Regions from separate parts of the Methylocystis sp. ATCC 49242 genome, predicted to be linked through region 3. Evidence: riboswitches for the same ligand, from Rfam matches in the RefSeq annotation. Region 3 holds a riboswitch; each other region holds the start of a gene.
The links. A riboswitch is a leader RNA that binds a small molecule or an ion and turns the genes downstream of it on or off. The one in region 3 is predicted to bind cobalamin.
Positions count from the first base shown of each region.

Region 1: linked by a shared signal. The riboswitch ahead of MET49242_RS04400 (TonB-dependent receptor) and the one ahead of MET49242_RS01495 (TonB-dependent siderophore receptor) in region 3 are both predicted to bind cobalamin.
Region 2: linked by a shared signal. The riboswitch ahead of MET49242_RS02145 (CbtB-domain containing protein) and the one ahead of MET49242_RS01495 (TonB-dependent siderophore receptor) in region 3 are both predicted to bind cobalamin.

Region 1 covers NZ_KE124774.1:511,597-517,138, forward strand. Annotated here, with positions in the region: gene MET49242_RS04365 (winged helix DNA-binding protein) at 1-166, opposite strand, end outside; gene MET49242_RS04370 (cyclase family protein) at 446-1,252, shown strand; gene MET49242_RS04375 (hypothetical protein) at 1,360-1,614, opposite strand; gene MET49242_RS04385 (HU family DNA-binding protein) at 2,333-2,722, opposite strand; gene MET49242_RS04390 (polymer-forming cytoskeletal protein) at 2,755-3,150, opposite strand; gene MET49242_RS04395 (DUF1289 domain-containing protein) at 3,352-3,546, shown strand; cobalamin riboswitch at 3,604-3,807, shown strand; gene MET49242_RS04400 (TonB-dependent receptor) at 4,018-5,542, shown strand, end outside.
Region 2 covers NZ_KE124774.1:47,167-52,708, forward strand. Annotated here, with positions in the region: gene cobN (cobaltochelatase subunit CobN) at 1-624, opposite strand, end outside; gene cobW (cobalamin biosynthesis protein CobW) at 631-1,668, opposite strand; gene MET49242_RS02140 (CbtA family protein) at 1,665-2,336, opposite strand; gene MET49242_RS02145 (CbtB-domain containing protein) at 2,356-2,541, opposite strand; cobalamin riboswitch at 2,590-2,785, opposite strand; gene cobO (cob(I)yrinic acid a,c-diamide adenosyltransferase) at 2,824-3,441, shown strand; gene MET49242_RS02155 (sterol desaturase family protein) at 3,651-4,688, shown strand; one part of gene MET49242_RS23825 (IS630 family transposase) at 4,943-5,278, shown strand; one part of gene MET49242_RS23825 (IS630 family transposase) at 5,280-5,542, shown strand, end outside.
Region 3 covers NZ_KE124773.1:62,671-68,212, forward strand. Annotated here, with positions in the region: gene MET49242_RS01475 (histidine decarboxylase, pyruvoyl type) at 1-471, opposite strand, end outside; gene MET49242_RS01480 (group II intron maturase-specific domain-containing protein) at 613-1,122, shown strand; gene MET49242_RS01490 (carbon-nitrogen hydrolase family protein) at 1,436-2,212, shown strand; cobalamin riboswitch at 2,438-2,637, shown strand; gene MET49242_RS01495 (TonB-dependent siderophore receptor) at 3,103-5,334, shown strand; gene MET49242_RS01500 (hypothetical protein) at 5,426-5,542, shown strand, end outside.

The sequences.
Region 1 (5,542 bases), on a different contig from region 3:
TCAGGGCCTGAACTGCATTGACGTCCTCGACCTTGGCGCGATCCAGCGCGTCCTTGATCACTTCCAGCAGGCGGCGATGCAGGCGCTCCAGCAGCAGGACCGTGTTCGTGTAGGCCGGCATGATTGAAGCGGCGCGGTCGGCGGTTTTGGTTTCGGCGCGAAGCATCATCTTGATCCCTGAGTTTCTTGGTTATTTTTCTCGCTTGTCGATGGAGAGGAATTTAGCGACCGCGTCTGAATTGCGGCTTAAACAAGATCGTGAATCAAGAGTTGTCCGAGTTTACATGAATCAATCCTGAATCGTCGGGTTTCAGAAAGATGTTCATCGAGCGCCCCCGTTCGTTGCAACGTCGGCAAAGTTCAGGGAAGCTCTTTTCGCGGGCCGGACCCGATTGCCGGCGCCGGCGATTGATGCGCGGGTTTTCGTTTCAATGGAGATGGTGGAATGTCGCGAATCCTGTTTGCGGGAGCGATTGCTCTGGGAGCCCTTTCATCGGGACTCATTTGCTCAGCTCAAGCTCAGACGATCGACCTCGCCGCCACGAAAATCGTGGATCTCAGTCACGCCTATGATGCGGACACGATCTACTGGCCGACGGAGAAATCGGGCTTCGAACTGAAGCAGCAGCACAAGGGGCTGACGAAAGGCGGGTTCTTCTATTACTCGAACACTTTCTGCTCGCCCGAGCATGGCGGCACGCATCTCGACGCGCCGATGCATTTTGCCGAGGGGCGATGGGCGAATTCGGATATTCCGGTCGAGCGCCTCGTCGGGCCCGCCGTCGTGATCGACGTTTCCGGGAAGGCCGCAAACAATTCCGACTATACGCTCACGCCGGCCGACATCGCCGACTGGGAGAAGGCCCATGGTCGTATTCCCGACCAGGCGATTTTCCTGCTTCGCACGGGCTGGAGTTCGCGCTGGCCGGATCGGAAAGCCTATATGGGCGACGACACGCCAGGCGACGCGTCCAACCTTCATTTTCCGTCCTTTGGACCCGAGGCCGCGACTTTTCTCGTAAACGAAAGGCGCGTCCGCGTCATCGGCGTGGACACGGCCAGCGTGGACAACGGACCGTCACGCGAGTTTCTGGTGCATCGGATCGTCGGCGCCGCCAATGTCGCCGGATTGGAGAATTTGACCAATCTCGATCAGCTTCCCGCGACGGGCGCCGTCATTGTAGCTGCTCCCATGAAGATCGCGCACGGCTCGGGCGCGCCGACGCGCGTGATCGCCTTCGTTCCGCGTTGACGCGAGGCGGCGGGCTCGATGCGCTGGCGGGCTTTGAGTTTCCCGATTGCGAAAAAGGCCAGCGCCCTCACGGACGTTGGCCTCGATCATGTGAAGGCGCCGGACGATCAGTCGAGGACCTTGCCGCCGGCGTCCTCGCAGGCCTTTTCCGATTCCGTGAACACCCAGCCCTGACCCTTGCACGCATTCATGCCCTTGCAGGCGTTCTTGGGCGTATGGCAGTCGGTCTTGCCCTTGCAACTGTTGGCGCCGAGGCAATGAACTTTGCCGGGCGTCGCCTTGACCGGCGCAACCGCGCCCGACAACGCAAGCGAAACCGCAGCAATGGCCAGCACCGCGCCTTTTTGTGGAATTTGCTTCATCGACGTTTGCCTCCTTTTGAGAAGTTTATCGGCGCCGCCGCGAGCCTGGCAAGCATTCATCATGGCGTCGGCGTTTAACGGCGTCTGCGCTCGAATGCTCGCGCCGCCGGAGCTCGGTAAGCGCAGGTCAGGCCAGTCGTTCGGCGACGCCCCAGAAGATGTAACTCGTCATCGATTGATCGGGCCATCGCCGGAAAAAATACGACAGAGATCGCCGCCGAGTCGTTGACGCAAGTCCATTCAGACAAAAAAATTATACTCAATTCACAGATCATGAACCACAGTCGATCATCCGCGCGTCGTCATTGATCAACTCAAACGATTGGCTCAATTTTCAAGCCTTTGCGCCTTTGACGAAGGCCGAACAGGTGGGCCTGCAGCACACGCCGCCGACCTGCGGAGAATGGCGTTTCCCCATCTCGCGATCCGAACGCCTTGCGGTCGCTGAGGCCGGCCGCGATCAATATCGCCTTGCCGCCGCTATCGACGCTCTGCCTCGGACAGGTTTTCAAAATTTTGGTCGAACCCAACGAGCGAAGCGTCAAAGACACGGGACTCGAAGAATACGTTACGACTGTGGCTTCAACGCGCCAAACCGCGAGGAGGAGAGGGCGGACGCACGGCTCAGGCCCCTCTCATTTCCCGGATTGGATGAACGGCGGCGTCACGAGAGCTTTCGCCGCCGTTCCCGGCAGTTTTCGACTGGCGGCAAGCCGGATCAGGGCGTAGCCGCGTTCTTCAATTTCGACAGAGCGCGGATTTTCACGCGCACGCTGGCCGGCTTCGCGGCGCCCTTCACCATCTCGCCGGTGGCGGGGTTGCGGACGAGCGTTCCCGCCTTGCGCGCAGGCACTTTGCGGAGGGTGACCTTCAACAGGCCGGGCAGGGTGAATTCGCCCACGCCCCTGGGGTGCACGGAGCCGAGAAACACGCTTTCGAGCGTCGCGTAGACGCCGACGGCCGTCTTGCGCGGAAGTTCGTTCTGCTCGGCGATCAGATTGATAAGCGCCGATTTGGTCAGGGTTTCCTTGAACGGACGAACAGTGGCCGGTTCGGGTTTGCTCTTCTTTTTCGCCGGGGCGGGTTTGCTGACTTTTGCCTTAGCCACGATGAGTCTCCTCAGGTTGAATAGCTGACTGGCTATTTTTTCGGACGGGGCAGCCTGGTCGGCTGCTCGTGAGATACAGCGGGACGCTCACTGCGGAAGCCTGTCGACTCAGCCCTACCTTTGAGCAGGCCGCCTTTTTCGATTTCAATCTCGCCGTAATTCCAATTACCTTCGACACGGCCGGTCTCGCGGACGGTCAGCAACTGCTTGATGGTGATTTCGCTGCGGATGCTTCCGGAAATATCCGCTTCAGTCGCCGAGACGACGCCGTCGACAACACCGGTTTCGCCGACAAGCAACAGGCCGCAATTGACCTCCCCCGTCAACGTGCCCTGAATCATCACAATGCCGCTTGCATTGATTTCGCCGTTGATATGCACCCCTTCACCGACAAAAACCGCGTTTTTCGTATCGGGTTTGAACTCCATCGTCGGTTGACTCCTTCAGGCCGCAGAGCATGGCCGTAAATGATCGTGGGCGTAACAGCGTTTTCCGCGCTTCAGCCTAGCTTCTATAGACGCAACTGATTCTAAGCAAACGTTTACTAGGCGGCCCATTGATAATATTGGGGACGCCGGCCGAATCCTCCGGCCCGTCTTTACGGTTAGGCGAGTGGAACGGGAAATCAAATGGTCGATAGCCCATGCGTGAAGGTTTGCAAGCTGAATGACAAGGGCGTTTGCACAGGCTGCGGTCGCGATCTCGACGAGATCGCGAACTGGATGCGTATGTCGGACGCGGATAAAAGCAAGGCGGCGCAGCGCGCCAGGATGCGGCTGAAAACCATCGACGGGAAGCAGGGCGACAAGAAAAGCCTCGGCTGACGGATCGGGGCGACTCTATTCTTGTTTTCAATCGACTTGACTCGCCAGCCCTGTCAAATGTTTACTCGTGGCGATGGTTCCCGAAAGGGATCAAAAGGGAACGCGGTGAGCGCGCTCGAGTGCGCAATGCCGCGGCTGCCCCCGCAACTGTAAGTGGTGAGCCGTAGACCAAAAAAGCCACTGGGACATGGCGTTCCGGGAAGGCGGTCTCGAGGCGACGACCCACGAGCCAGGAGACCTGCCATCATTCGTGGTCACGCGCGAAAGCGTCGGGCGGGGTGCACCGATGCGGCCGAAACCTGTTGTCCGCCGCAACGGCGGAGGATGGGGAGCGACCTCTCGCAGTGACGGTCCACGTCTGTTGCGAGCGCCACCATGTCCGGCTGTCGTTTGCGCATTTCTGCGCATATTCCTCCATTATCGTCTGTCGCTTACCTTTCTCGTCCCACTGTCCGCAGCGCTGCGGCGCTGGTGTTTGCCTCTTATGCCGGCGCGGCGCTCGCTCAACAGGCGCTGCCAACCATCGAGGTGGGCGGCCATACGACGCGCCGGGTCCCGTCGCCGGCAGCACACGCGCCGGCGCCCCATCCCGTCGCGACCGTTTCCCCGACGCGGACGCCGGCGCCGGTTGCCGCGCGTTCGACGGAGAGCGTTCCAAGGCCGCCCATAACGGCCGCGAGCGAGAAATATTTTACAGGAGCGGAAATCAACGCCGTTCCCATCGCGCGTCCGGCCGACGCGCTCGAAATCGTTCCCGGCCTCGTCGTCAGTCAGCACAGCGGCGACGGCAAGGCGAATCAATATTTCCTTCGCGGATTCAATCTCGACCATGGCACGGATCTCGCGCTCTATCTCGACGGCATGCCCTTGAACATGCGCACCCATGGCCATGCGCAAGGCTACGCGGACGCCAATTTCATCATTCCCGAATTGCTGCAGGGCATGCTCGTCCGAAAGGGGCCTTACGACGCGGAGGACGGTGATTTCTCTTCCGCCGGCTCGGTCTATCTGCAATATCTCGACAAGGTAGATCGCGACTATTTCCAGCTTACCGGCGGAAGTTTCGCCTATGGCCGCGCGCTTGGCGTCAAATCCTGGCGCGATGTCCACGAGGGGACCGTGCTCGGCGCGGCGGAGGCGCAATATTACAACGGCCCCTGGGAACGCGGCGACAATTTGCGACGCATCAACAGTGTCTTGCGGTGGACGCGCGGCGCGCAGTCGGACGGCATGTCGCTTACCGCCATGGCCTACGCCAACAAATGGTTTTCGACGGACCAGATCCCCGCCCGCGTCGTAGATTCGGGTCTGAAGTCGCTTTGGGGAACGATGGACCCGACCGACGGCGGCGACACGACCCGCTTCAGCCTCTCCGGCCGCTGGAGCCGGACCGAAGGCGCCCACGCTTCGCGCATCGAAGCCTATGTGGTGCGCTCGACGCTCGAGTTGTACAACAATTTCACCTACTTCCTGGCGCATCCTGATCTTGGCGACCAGTTCCGGCAGTTCGATCGCCGAACCATGATCGGCGTCAACGCTCGGCACGATATCAAATGGGATTCCTTCGGCCTGCCGGTAGTGACGCGCCTGGGTCTGCAGGGTCGTTACGACGACATCCGCCTCGGCCTGCAGGAAGGCCTGCGCCGGCAATCATATGACGCGATCCGTAACGATTATGCGGGCGAGGGGAGCGTCGGCTTATGGACCGACACGACCGTAAAGTGGCTGCCGTGGCTGCGCACGGTCGCCGGCGCGCGCTTCGATTTCTTTACCGCCGACGTGAACTCGATCCAGACGCTGTGGGACGCGCCGAAATTCCTCGCCAGCACAGGATATCCCGCCTTTCTGTGGACGGGACCGTTCAACAGCGGCTCGAAAGACGCGGCGATCATGAGTCCCAAGGCGTCGATCATTCTCGGCCCCTTCTACAAGACGGAGCTTTTCCTGAACTATGGCGAGGGCATGCACTCGACGGACGCGCGCGGCGCGGTGCAGA
Region 2 (5,542 bases), on a different contig from region 3:
CGCGACATCGTCCGCGAGATACATCGACCGATAGAAGACAATGGTCGCACGCGGTGCGTCGACCTGCGCCGCACGGCAGGCGGCGTCGAAACGTCCGGCGTTGGCGACGGCGACGCTTTCCCGCCACTCGGCGGGAAGACCCGCGAGAGTCGATGCGTAACCGAGAAACGAGCGCAGATTGTCGGGGCCGCCGTCCTGAAAGAAGGACCAGATGCGATGCAGCGCTTGCGCATCGAGTGTGGACGCCTGAGCAAGGCGCATGTCGTCGACCGTGTCGCCCGGCACGATGGCGAGCGCAATATCTTGCGTGCGCGCCAGCGCCTCCAGTTGGTCGACGCCATAGGCCCAATATTCCTTGCCGCCGAGCAGTCGCACGACGACGACTTGCGCGTGGCGAACGACGTTGTCGAGATAGAGATCGACGGAGTAGGGGTGTTTCAGATGCGCGAGCGACGCGCAGCGCAGGCTCGGCAGGACGCCACGGTCTTTCTCGTGCTGTTGCGCAAGCAGGCGCAGTTCCGAATCGGAGAAAGACAGAAAGACGATTGTTCCCGGCGTCTGGCCAAGGTCCGTCGCCGCGCCGGCGTCGTCGAGACTATGGAGATCGCGCGGGAGGAGGTGCATGGCGCGTCACGGCTGCGCCAGCATGGCGGTTATCGAATCGCGGTCGAGGCCCTTTTCGCCGATGACGACGAGACGGCTGGCGCGGGCTTCGTTCGGTTTCCATGGGCGATCGAAATGGTGCTGGATGCGCGCGCCGACGCCCTGCACCAGAAGCCGCATCGGCTTGCCGGCGACTTCGACAAATCCTTTCACGCGCAGCACGTCATGCGCGCGCGCAATGTCCGCGAGTTTCGCGACGAGGGCGGCGGGGTCCGTGACCGCCGGCAGGCTGACGACGAAACTGTCGAAGTCGTCGTGATCGTGATCCGGCTCGGCGTCATGGTGGGAGGGGCGGCTGGCGAGATCGTCTTCCGCCGCCGCGGCGAGACCGAGCAGCACGAGCGGATCGACCCGGCCGTCCCGCGCGCGCACCACCTTCACAGTATCGCGGGCGCCTTGTGAAAGCTGCTCGGCGACGCGAAGCTCCTCATCGGCGTCCAGAAGATCGGTCTTGTTGAGAATCACGAGATCGGCGCAAGCGAGTTGGTCCTCGAAGACTTCCTCGAGCGGATTGTCGTGGTCGATCGTCTCGGTATCCGCACGTTCCTGCGCGACGGCGTCGAGATCGTCGGCGAAGCGGCCTTCTGCGACCGCCTTTCCGTCGATGACGGCGATGACGCCGTCGACAGTAAGCTTGGAGCGGATCGCCGGCCAGTCGAAGGCTTTCACGAGGGGCTTCGGCAGCGCGAGGCCCGACGTCTCGATGATGATATGGTCCGGCCGCTTTTCATGCGCGAGCAGCGCCTCGATCGCGGGCACGAAGTCGTCGGCGACCGTGCAGCAGAGACAGCCGTTGGCGAGTTCGACTATATTTTCTTCCGGACAGTTCTCGACGCCGCAGGCGCGCAGGATTTCGCCGTCGACGCCGACGTCGCCGAATTCATTGATGACCAGCGCGAGACGGCGGTCGCGCGCATTCTCCAGCACGTTGCGGATGAGAGTCGTCTTGCCGGCGCCGAGGAAGCCGGTGACGATGGTCGCGGGGATTTTTGCTTGTGTCGTCATGCGGTCTGCGTCTCGTCTTGCGAGATGAGCCGCCACACGAGGCCGACAAGCGCGCCGGCGAGCACCCAGCTCATGGCTTGTACAGCGAGCGACGAGGCGGCGAATTGCGCCGCCAGCTCCGCGGGCGCCGTGCTTTCCGGCGCGGCGGGCGTCGGCGTGAAGAAATGCGGCGCGACGATCAACACGGCGCCCGCGACTTGCGCGATCCATGCGTCGAGCCGCAACAGCGCGTAAAGCCCGGCGCCGGTCGAAACCGCGGCGGCGACCCACCAGATCTGGCGTCCGGCGAGATCGGTTTCTGCGGCCCCGGGTAGTTGGGGGGCAAGCCCGAGACTCGTTGCAAGCCCGGTCGCGGCAAAGGCGCAGGCGCCCCAGAGCGCGGCGCGGCGCGGGCCGATCGGATCGCCGGAGACGAGCATTCCGGCGAGCAGAATCAGCGCGTAACCAATCGAGACGGCGACGGTTGCGAGGCTGGTGGCGGCCGTGCGCCGCAGACCCTCGAAAGCGGGCGCGGCATGCTCAGCCGCGACGTCATGAGCGTGCTGCGCCGTCTCATAAACCTCGGCGGCGAGGATGAGCGGAGTCGTGGTGACATGCTGCAGGGCCGCGACGGCGAGCCCCGCAACGACGCCGGCGATGAGACCGGCCGCCAATGTTCGCGCGATCACGGGTCGCGTGTCGTGGCGGCTAGTGACAGGGGAAGGAGAGGGCGTGGCGCGAATCGTGGGCCGCGTCGTGCACGGTCTCGGGATTCGCGAAACCCGCGACATAGACGAGGCTCGCGCCGAGGAACAGCGCGATGAAGGCGGCCTTCAGCGCTTCTACCTTCGAGCGCGCGAGAGACCCGGACCGGGCGGCGAAAAAAGCGTTCATGGTGTTCTCCTGCCGCCCCACCGGCGGCGTTTTTCATGCGAGAGGCGATCGAGGGATCGCCGCGACGGCAGGTCTCCTGGCTTCCGGGTCCATGGTCCGCGCCGCCTTCCCAAGCTGATTGCTCAGTGGCGGATGGCGCGGGCCTTACCGGTTACAGTTGCGGGGGCAGCCGTGGATTTGGGCAAGGCCCGCACCGCGTTCCCTTTTCGCCTTCTTGCGAAGGACCGTCGCTTTCAGTCATATGCGCGTGACATCATTCCGTCAAATGGCGAGGGCTGCATTTTGACAATCGGGCAGGAGGACGACGAAGCGCGCCGCCATCGCTTGAAGATGGAGAAGCGGAAGGCCGTTCAGGACGCCGAGGTGGCCGGCAAGACCATCGCGCAGAAGGGCCTGCTGATGGTCCACACCGGGCCTGGCAAGGGGAAGTCCACCGCCGCTTTCGGGCTCGCCCTGCGCGCGCTCGGTCATGGCTGGAAGGTCGGCGTCGTCCAATTCGGCAAGGGCGCCTGGCGAACCGGCGAGCGCGACATGCTCGAAAAACTTGGACAGGTCTCCTGGCATACGCTCGGCGAGGGCTTCACCTGGGAGACGCAGGATCGCGCCCGCGACGAGGCCGCGGCGCGGCGCGCCTGGGAAAAAGCCTGCGAATTGATGGCGGACCCCGAAATCCGTCTGCTGGTGCTGGACGAGCTGAATATTACGCTGCGTTACGAGCATCTGCCGCTGGCCGAGGTTCTCGCGGCGCTCACGGCGCGTCGCAACGATCTGCATGTCGTGGTGACAGGCCGGAACGCCAAGCAGGAGCTGGTCGAAATCGCCGATCTCGTCACCGAAATGACGCTGGTGAAGCACCATTTTGCGGCCGGCGTGAAGGCTCAGGAGGGCATAGAGTTCTAAATCGGGTCGCCGATTCGGCAAAAGGCGCGCCGATGAGCCGGGGCGAGGCCTTGGCAAGGCCCAGTAGAGAGAATACGCTTTCCGGGCAGTTAGTTCGAGCAGCTCATGAGGTCGGACGCAGCCCAAACCGACGCTGGAACTGGACAGCCATTTTCAGGCGGCGAGGTCCCGGCCGACCTCTCGAAAACCATCCGGACAAGAAGCTTTCGATGGACCTGTACACCGCGATCCGCTTTTCCCTGGCGAGAATATCGAACGAACTGTTTTCATTTGGCTCGATTTTTTCAATCTATTCGCTGGCAACGACATTTGGCCTGGCCGTTTTCGCATTGGCTTATCGTCAGAAAAGCCGTCGAGGGCGCGCCAATTTGAGGGCCATCGCCCGCGCCATTTTCACAAAGAAAATCTTGGTGCATGAATCCTTTGCCGCCGACGTGAAACTCTTCGTGCTGAGCGTCGTTTTCATGCCGGTAATCGTGGTTTCCCTCGTGGTTTCCGCAAATACTGTCGCAATCGCCGTCAAATCCATGCTCACAGGCGCCTTTGGCGCGATGGGGTCCGCCGATTGCTGTGATCTCTCTATAAAACTGGTCTCCACAGTCGTTCTGTTTCTGGCGTATGAGATAGGATATTGGGTTGACCACTACCTCAAACACAGGGTCTCGTTTTTGTGGGAACTCCACAAGGTGCATCACACGGCTGAGGTTCTTACGCCACTGACGAACTTCAGAAATCACCCTGTCGACAATATATTTTTCGGGTACATGCTCTCAATGTTCATCGGCAGCGCCTCCGGACTGCTGGCGTGGTTGTTCGGTCGAAATACGGAAGCGTTCACGGTTGACGGCAAAAACATAATTTTCATCTTTTTTCTCTGGACAATCGGGCATCTGCAGCATTCGCAGTTCTGGATCCCGTTCCGGGGCGTTTGGGGGCGGATCATCCTGAGCCCCGCGCATCATCAGATCCATCACTCGAACGACCCCCGGCATTTCAATCGCAACCTCGGCAGCGTTCTCGCCGTCTGGGACTGGATGTTCGGCACGCTCGAAATTCCATCAACGAAGAACCCGCGCCTCGTATATGGCGTCAACGAAGAAGGCCGGCGCCCACACTCCTCGACAGGAATGCTGTTGACGCCGATTGTCATGGCGACGAGCGCGCTCTGGCATGAGGTTGTCTCAATCCGAAAATCCTTCCCCAATGCTGCGTTTGCATTGTGGGCAAAAAGAAATCGGATTTCGTGACGGAAATTGCTTGCGTTCTGTTTTTTGCTGGTTGCGAGTGTTTTCGCCGCCATTTCACGAAAAAGGGGCCTTGTCCCGGCGCCTGACAAGCCCGGCCGCCCCTGACCGCAAGCTGGTTTCGTGTGGCGTATTTTTCGTCGAGCCCTGAACCGCCGCGCAGATTAGAGCATTTCCCTGTTTTTCTGAATCGGGAGGGATTCCTGTTTTAGCAGGAGTGTGGTTCAAGATGCTGGCTGGGCGGAGGCCAGCATCCAATGGTTCGACCTCTCTCCAATGATCTTCGAGAGCGTGTGGTTGCGTCGGTTTTGGCTGGCGAGAGTTGCCGCGCCGTGGCGTTGCGCTTTGGCGTGGCCGTGTCATCGGTCGTGAAGTGGTCGCAGCGCCAGCGCGAGACGGGCTCGGTCGCGCCGGCGAAAATGGGCGGCTATCGCAAGCGCGTGCTGGAGCCGCATCGCGCTTTCATTGTCGAGCGTCTGGCGCAGACGCCGCATTTGACGTTGCATGGCCTCAAGGACGAGCTGCTGGCGCGCGGGGTCAAGGTTTCGCACAACGCCATTTGGATGTTCCTGCGCCGCGAGGGGCTGCGGTTCAAAAAAAACGCTGCTGGCGCTCGAACAAGGCCGCGCTGACATTGCGCGACGGCGCAAGCGCTGGCAATCGCTGCAAGCGCGCCTCGATCCCAGGCGGCTGGTCTTCATCGACGAGACCTGGATCAAGACGAACATGACGCCGCTGCGTGGCTGGGGCCCCAAGGGCAAGCGCTTGCGCGGCTTCGCGCCGCACGGCCATTGGCGCACGCTGACCTTTCTCGGCGCGCTGCGCTGCGATCGTCTCGACGCGCCCTGCGTCTTCGA
Region 3 (5,542 bases):
GTCGAAGCCCCAAATCGCACCATTAGTTCCGCTAAAAGAGGAGGCGACTATTAGGTTGATTTGCCCTATATACGCGCCGGACGCTTCGGCGCGGTCAAAAGCGACTGTTCCATCCAAGCCTTCCCCCTTTTGACCTGGTATGACTAATTCTCTTGACGCTTGTCCCGCGTGGAGTGTGACAACAGAGACATAGCCTAGGCCACTGGCGCCCGGATTACCGTATCCGTCGCAATGAATAGAAAAGGGCCCTACTGCACCTTTAACAATTTTACTCAGAGACAGAGCCGACGACGATGTTTCACGGAAGGTCTTTGTACCTTTGCTATCATTTCGGGCTTCCGCAAGCTCGCAAAAGATTGTCATCGCATAAAAAATTGAGAAAATCGTTCTGAGGGCCGGTTTCGTTTGAATTTTCCAGCGCTGCAAAATGCCAGCGCACCACCTCGCTAAATGCGTGCTGTTGCATCTCATTCGGAATGCTCCACCGATTCGGAGTTCGCGAAAGCTTATTGCTCTTCGCGAAGCATGTGGATAGGACTTCTATTCCTCATCTGTTCGATCAACGCAGGACAATGATTGACGCCGATGAGGCGCGCGAGTTTGTCAGGAGTGATGGAGTTGATTGACTACATGGTGGGCGTCTACTCGGCGCACGTCAAGTCGCCCGCTGCGGCCGAATATGACGTCGCCTTTCTGCTCGGCGCGCCGGCGGTCAATGAATGTTTCCATCTCAAAGCGGCGCCCAATCCGTCACGCGCGCGTTCGATCCAAACAGCCGTTATCGATTATCTCGATGCGCCAAATCGCGCCGCGGCTCGCGAGACCATTCGCTGGCGTTTTCGGCTCGACGACCCGCAAAGCGGTCGATGCGCCAGCGAAATCATGGCGACATGCTCGCTGTCGACACGACCTGCGGTGAACAAGCCTTCGCTGAGCCCGATGCGGTCGACGATCCACGATTTCCAGCTGCTCAAGAGAACACAGGAGATGCTGGACGATAGCGCTCGCGAGCTGAACCCGGCCGCACAAGGTTGGCTCGCCTACCATGGGCGATATACGCGTTCGGCACTCTATCCCCTTGTTCGCTACATCGACCAAACGCGCGCAAGTGATCAGCGTTGAGACCTGCCGAACCGTTGGCTGCCCATTTGCTCCAGGTTTAAATTTCGTACGCCTCTGCCAGAGGGACCAAAATCGATTTTCTCTCTCTGCGGTCAAGCTGTGACTTAACCCCCAATCGATCAGGGGCGCAACGGGAAGTGAAGAAGAACCAAATAGGCTGCCACAACGCGCGCAATCTGGCGCATTCTTGCAATTTGGCACAACGTGCCAGCTTGGGCTAGGTTGGACGCCAAGGCCATCAACCCGGCCCCGCCCTTGGCGGCGTATTCTAACGCGTGCCTCGGCTGAAAAATCGGGAAACCCGACTTATCCAATGGCGACTTCCCTAACGCGGATTGCTCTCTTGCACTTGGCCCCGACTCCGGGCGCTTTGGAGCAAAATCAGCAACTTGTCGAAACCGCGTTGGCGGCTGCGGCCGATGCGGGCGCAGAGTGGGTCATTACGCCAGAACTCGTGACAACTGGATATGAGTTTGCCGAGCACATAGGCACTGACTGGATTGAGAGCCAGCCAGACTTGTGGGTTCAAGGCATAGCCGCGTTGGCGCTGCGACGTCGCCTCACCGTATTCCTGTCTGTTCCGGAGCGCGACGGGGAAAAGCTGTATAACAGTATGATTGCCATCGACCGGAGAGGTCGGATCGCCGGGCGTCACAGGAAGATCAACGCATTGCGTGTGGGTGCGGAGTCCTGGTCCACACCAGGTGAAACCATTTCCCCTGTTAAAATCGACGGATTTGGCCTTGTCGGCATGCTTATATGCGCCGACGCGTTCACGCCAGTCATCGCGGCCTCCCTTGCAGATCAGGAGGCGCGTGCACTGGTTTCGTCCGCCGCCTGGGGACCTGGGCTTCATGGTCCGGATGGAGAATGGGAGGCAGTCAGTCAGGCGACATCGCTGCCCATTTTCGTTTGCAACCGCACCGGCCAAGAACGCCAGATGGACTTCACGATCGCACAAAGCGTCGTGGCTAATCGCGGGAGACGAGTCGTAAGTTTCACGGCGCCTCGAAACGCTATCTTTTTGGTCGATTGGAGCTTCGAGGGAAATCAGCTTGCTCGGTATTCCCAAATAACTCCGCTTCCATAACGCTCAGCGGAATCAGATAGCAAAAACGTGCTTACTTCAAACGGCGGCGCAAAAGCCCGCGGCAAGTGCATCGCACCACTGTCACGCAAATTGGGCAGGTTTCTTCCTTACTGACAAAGTCGCACTATCCATCTGCCCGCCCCGTCGCGCTGATGCGAAAATGCAACGCTTCAGGACTGCTCGAGGCACCCTCCACAAAACGGCTTGACTAAACCGGCTGGCTTCGGCCTTTATAGGCCAGATGGTTCCCTTCGGGGATCAAAAGGGAACTCGGTGCGCGCTGCATAGCGCTATGCCGAGGCTGCCCCCGCAACTGTAAGCGGCGAGCCTTAGAGCCAAAAAGCCACTGGGGAAACCTCCCTGGGAAGGCGGCTTAAGGCGGCGACCCGTGAGCCAGGAGACCTGCCATCAATCGTGGTCACGCGCGAAAGCGTCGGGCGGGGTGCACCGAAGCGGTCAAAACTGTCGCTGAGCGTCAAAACGCAAAGCGACAGGGATAGACCTTTCGCAGTGACGGCCCACGTTGCTGCGAGTCTCGGCTCATGAAATCCCTTCTCCCGACAGCTGCCAAAGACGGCGTTCGCGGCGCCGTGCGGCGCAATTCGCCGCTCCTGTCCTACGTTCTTTCTGCAGCCGTCTCGTCGCCAGCTCTCGCCCAAGAAACGCTCCCGGTCATCGAAATCGGCACGCCGAAGCCGAGCTTCGGCCGCGCCTCCGAGGCGCCCGGAACGGAACGGCCTGTTGCCGGTCAACAGGCGGAAGCGGACGGTAACGGCACAGAAATCGGCCCTGGCGACAATGGGCAAATCTGCGCGGACGGGGTTTGCAATAATCCCACGTCCTACGCCGCGCCGATCGAGTCGCTTGGGACCAAGGTCAACACGCCGGTGATGAACACGCCGGTCGCCACGAAGATGGTCACGCGGCGGATGCTCGAGGACCAACAGGCCATTACGCTCGACCAGGCGTTGAAGAACGTCAGCGGCGTCGCCGTCTCGGGCGGCGGCGACGCGGCGCTGGGAAATTCCTTCCGACAGATCATCCTGCGCGGCTTCGCAACGCAGAACTATTTCCGCGACGGTTTCCGGGTCGACAGCTTCGGCCTCAATTTCGCCGGCTCCAGCAGCGCCGAAATGGCCAATGTGGAGAGCGTCGAGGTGCTGAAAGGCCCCGCCGCCATCCTCTACGGTGCGGTGGAGCCCGGCGGCATCGTCAACATCAACACGAAGCAGCCGCTTGCGAAGCCGGCCGCCTCCGTGCAGCAGCAAATCGGCAGCTACGCCTCCTATCGCACGGTCGTCGACGCCACGGGGCCGGTGACCGCCAACAAGGACGTGCTCTACCGCTTCATCATGTCCTATGAGAACGACGGGTCGTTCCGCGCCTTCGACTACAACAAAAATATCATGATCAACCCGGTCGTCAGATGGAACATCGACGACAGCACCTGGATCAGAGCGTCCACTCAGTTTCAGCAGAACAATCTGAATCAGGACTGGTTTTATGTGCCCTATTACGGGATGTTCTCCCCTCTATGGCTCGGGCGCAGTTTCAACTGGGGGCCCAACTCGCCTTACACTCAGCAGCAGAACTTCAGCGAGCTGACGTGGCATCACGACTTCGACAAGGACTGGTCGATACAGCAAACCTTGTTCATGCAACTGTTGCATAGCAATTGGCAGAACAACGGCGGGACCACCTCTATCACCGATTGCGTGACTCCCGGCGCCTACTCTTTTGGCGGCTTCTCGCTGTGCGGATTCAACGGCGCCTTTACCCCGGTATCCCAACCAAACAGTGTCATCCTGAACTATAGTTCTTTTCCGTCTGACAATAGACAGGCGGAATATGCGACGACAATCAATCTCGTCGGTCATTTCAACACCGGGGAATATCTCAACCATACGCTGTTGTCGGGGGCGGACTACTACCGGTATAACTTCAGGGGCCTGAATATGCTCCCGCAGAACTACGGGGCGGTTGGCCTGTTCGGCGCGCCGTATTTCCCGACCCCCATCGGCGGGCTTGTTCCCTACAACGCCACCCAGCAAGCCGCCGACAATTACGGCGTTTATCTGCAGGACCAGATCAAACTGCCCTTCGGCTTTCACGTGCTCGGCGGCGCCCGTTGGCAATATATCGACAGCAGAACCGGCGCCTCTGACAACACGCATTTCTGCGGGCCTTTTTCGTCCAATTGGTTTTCGGGAATTGCGATTCCATGTAACTTCAACACGCTCGGCAACACATCGAGGTTTGTCAGCCAGAGGGTCACGCCGCGCGTGGGGGTGTTGTGGCGGCCGCTCGAATGGATCAGCTTCTACGGAAATTACACCGAGTCCTACAGCCCGAACTACGACGGCAAGCTAGTCTACGGCTCGAACGACCCGACGCCCCCAAGCGCCGGCGAGCAGGAGGAAGGCGGAATCAAGCTTGCCCTGTTCGATAACAGGTTTCAGGCCACGGCGGCCTACTACCATTTGGTCAAGACCAATATTCCGATCGGGATCCCCAATGATTTCAACCACGTGTTACTCATAGGCCAAGGGCGTTCGCAGGGCCCGGAACTCGACATCCAAGGCGAGCTTCTGCCCGGCTGGAGCATCAATCTCGCCTACGCAAACACCGACGCAATCACCACCAAGTCAAATCCAACTTACCTCGGGGTCCCGGTTGTGGGACAGCCGATCCCCTTCGTTCCGCGTAATGTCGGCTCCCTGTCTTCGGCCTATGAATTCAGGGACGGCCAGATGAAGGGTCTGCGCGTGGGGACGCGCTACGATTACACCGGCTATCTTCCTTTCTTTCATACCGCCAATGATGGATCCTATATTTATGGGAAATCCACGCCGAGCTATGGACTCGTTGGCCTCTTCGGAGCCTATGAGTTCAACCTCGACCGATTCAAGGTCGTCGCACAGCTCAATGTGAGCAATCTTTTCGACAAGACCTATTTCGTCACCGGCGGCTTGGGTCCTCAAGCCTTCGACGCCGCCCATCCTGGCGGCTTCGCGGTGCCCTTCACCAATCCAGTCCAGGTGGGCTGGAACACGCCAGGGTACAATTTTAACGTAATCGGCGCCCCGCGGATGTTCCGCGGGTCGATCAAGGTGTCGTTCTGAGCGGCGCGCCGTCATGCATCCTCGAGGAGCGCGCGATGCGCCTCCTCGGAGATAGAGGTTCTGCTCCGTCGACGAAGAGAAAGTGAACGCCATGTCAGAGGTTGCCGAATATGCGCCGACACGAATGGTCGAGCCCGATGGAACGCCGCTCGACGTGTTCTCGCTGCCCACAGACCCGGCGAGCCTCGAGGAGCTTCTCCGCGATCTC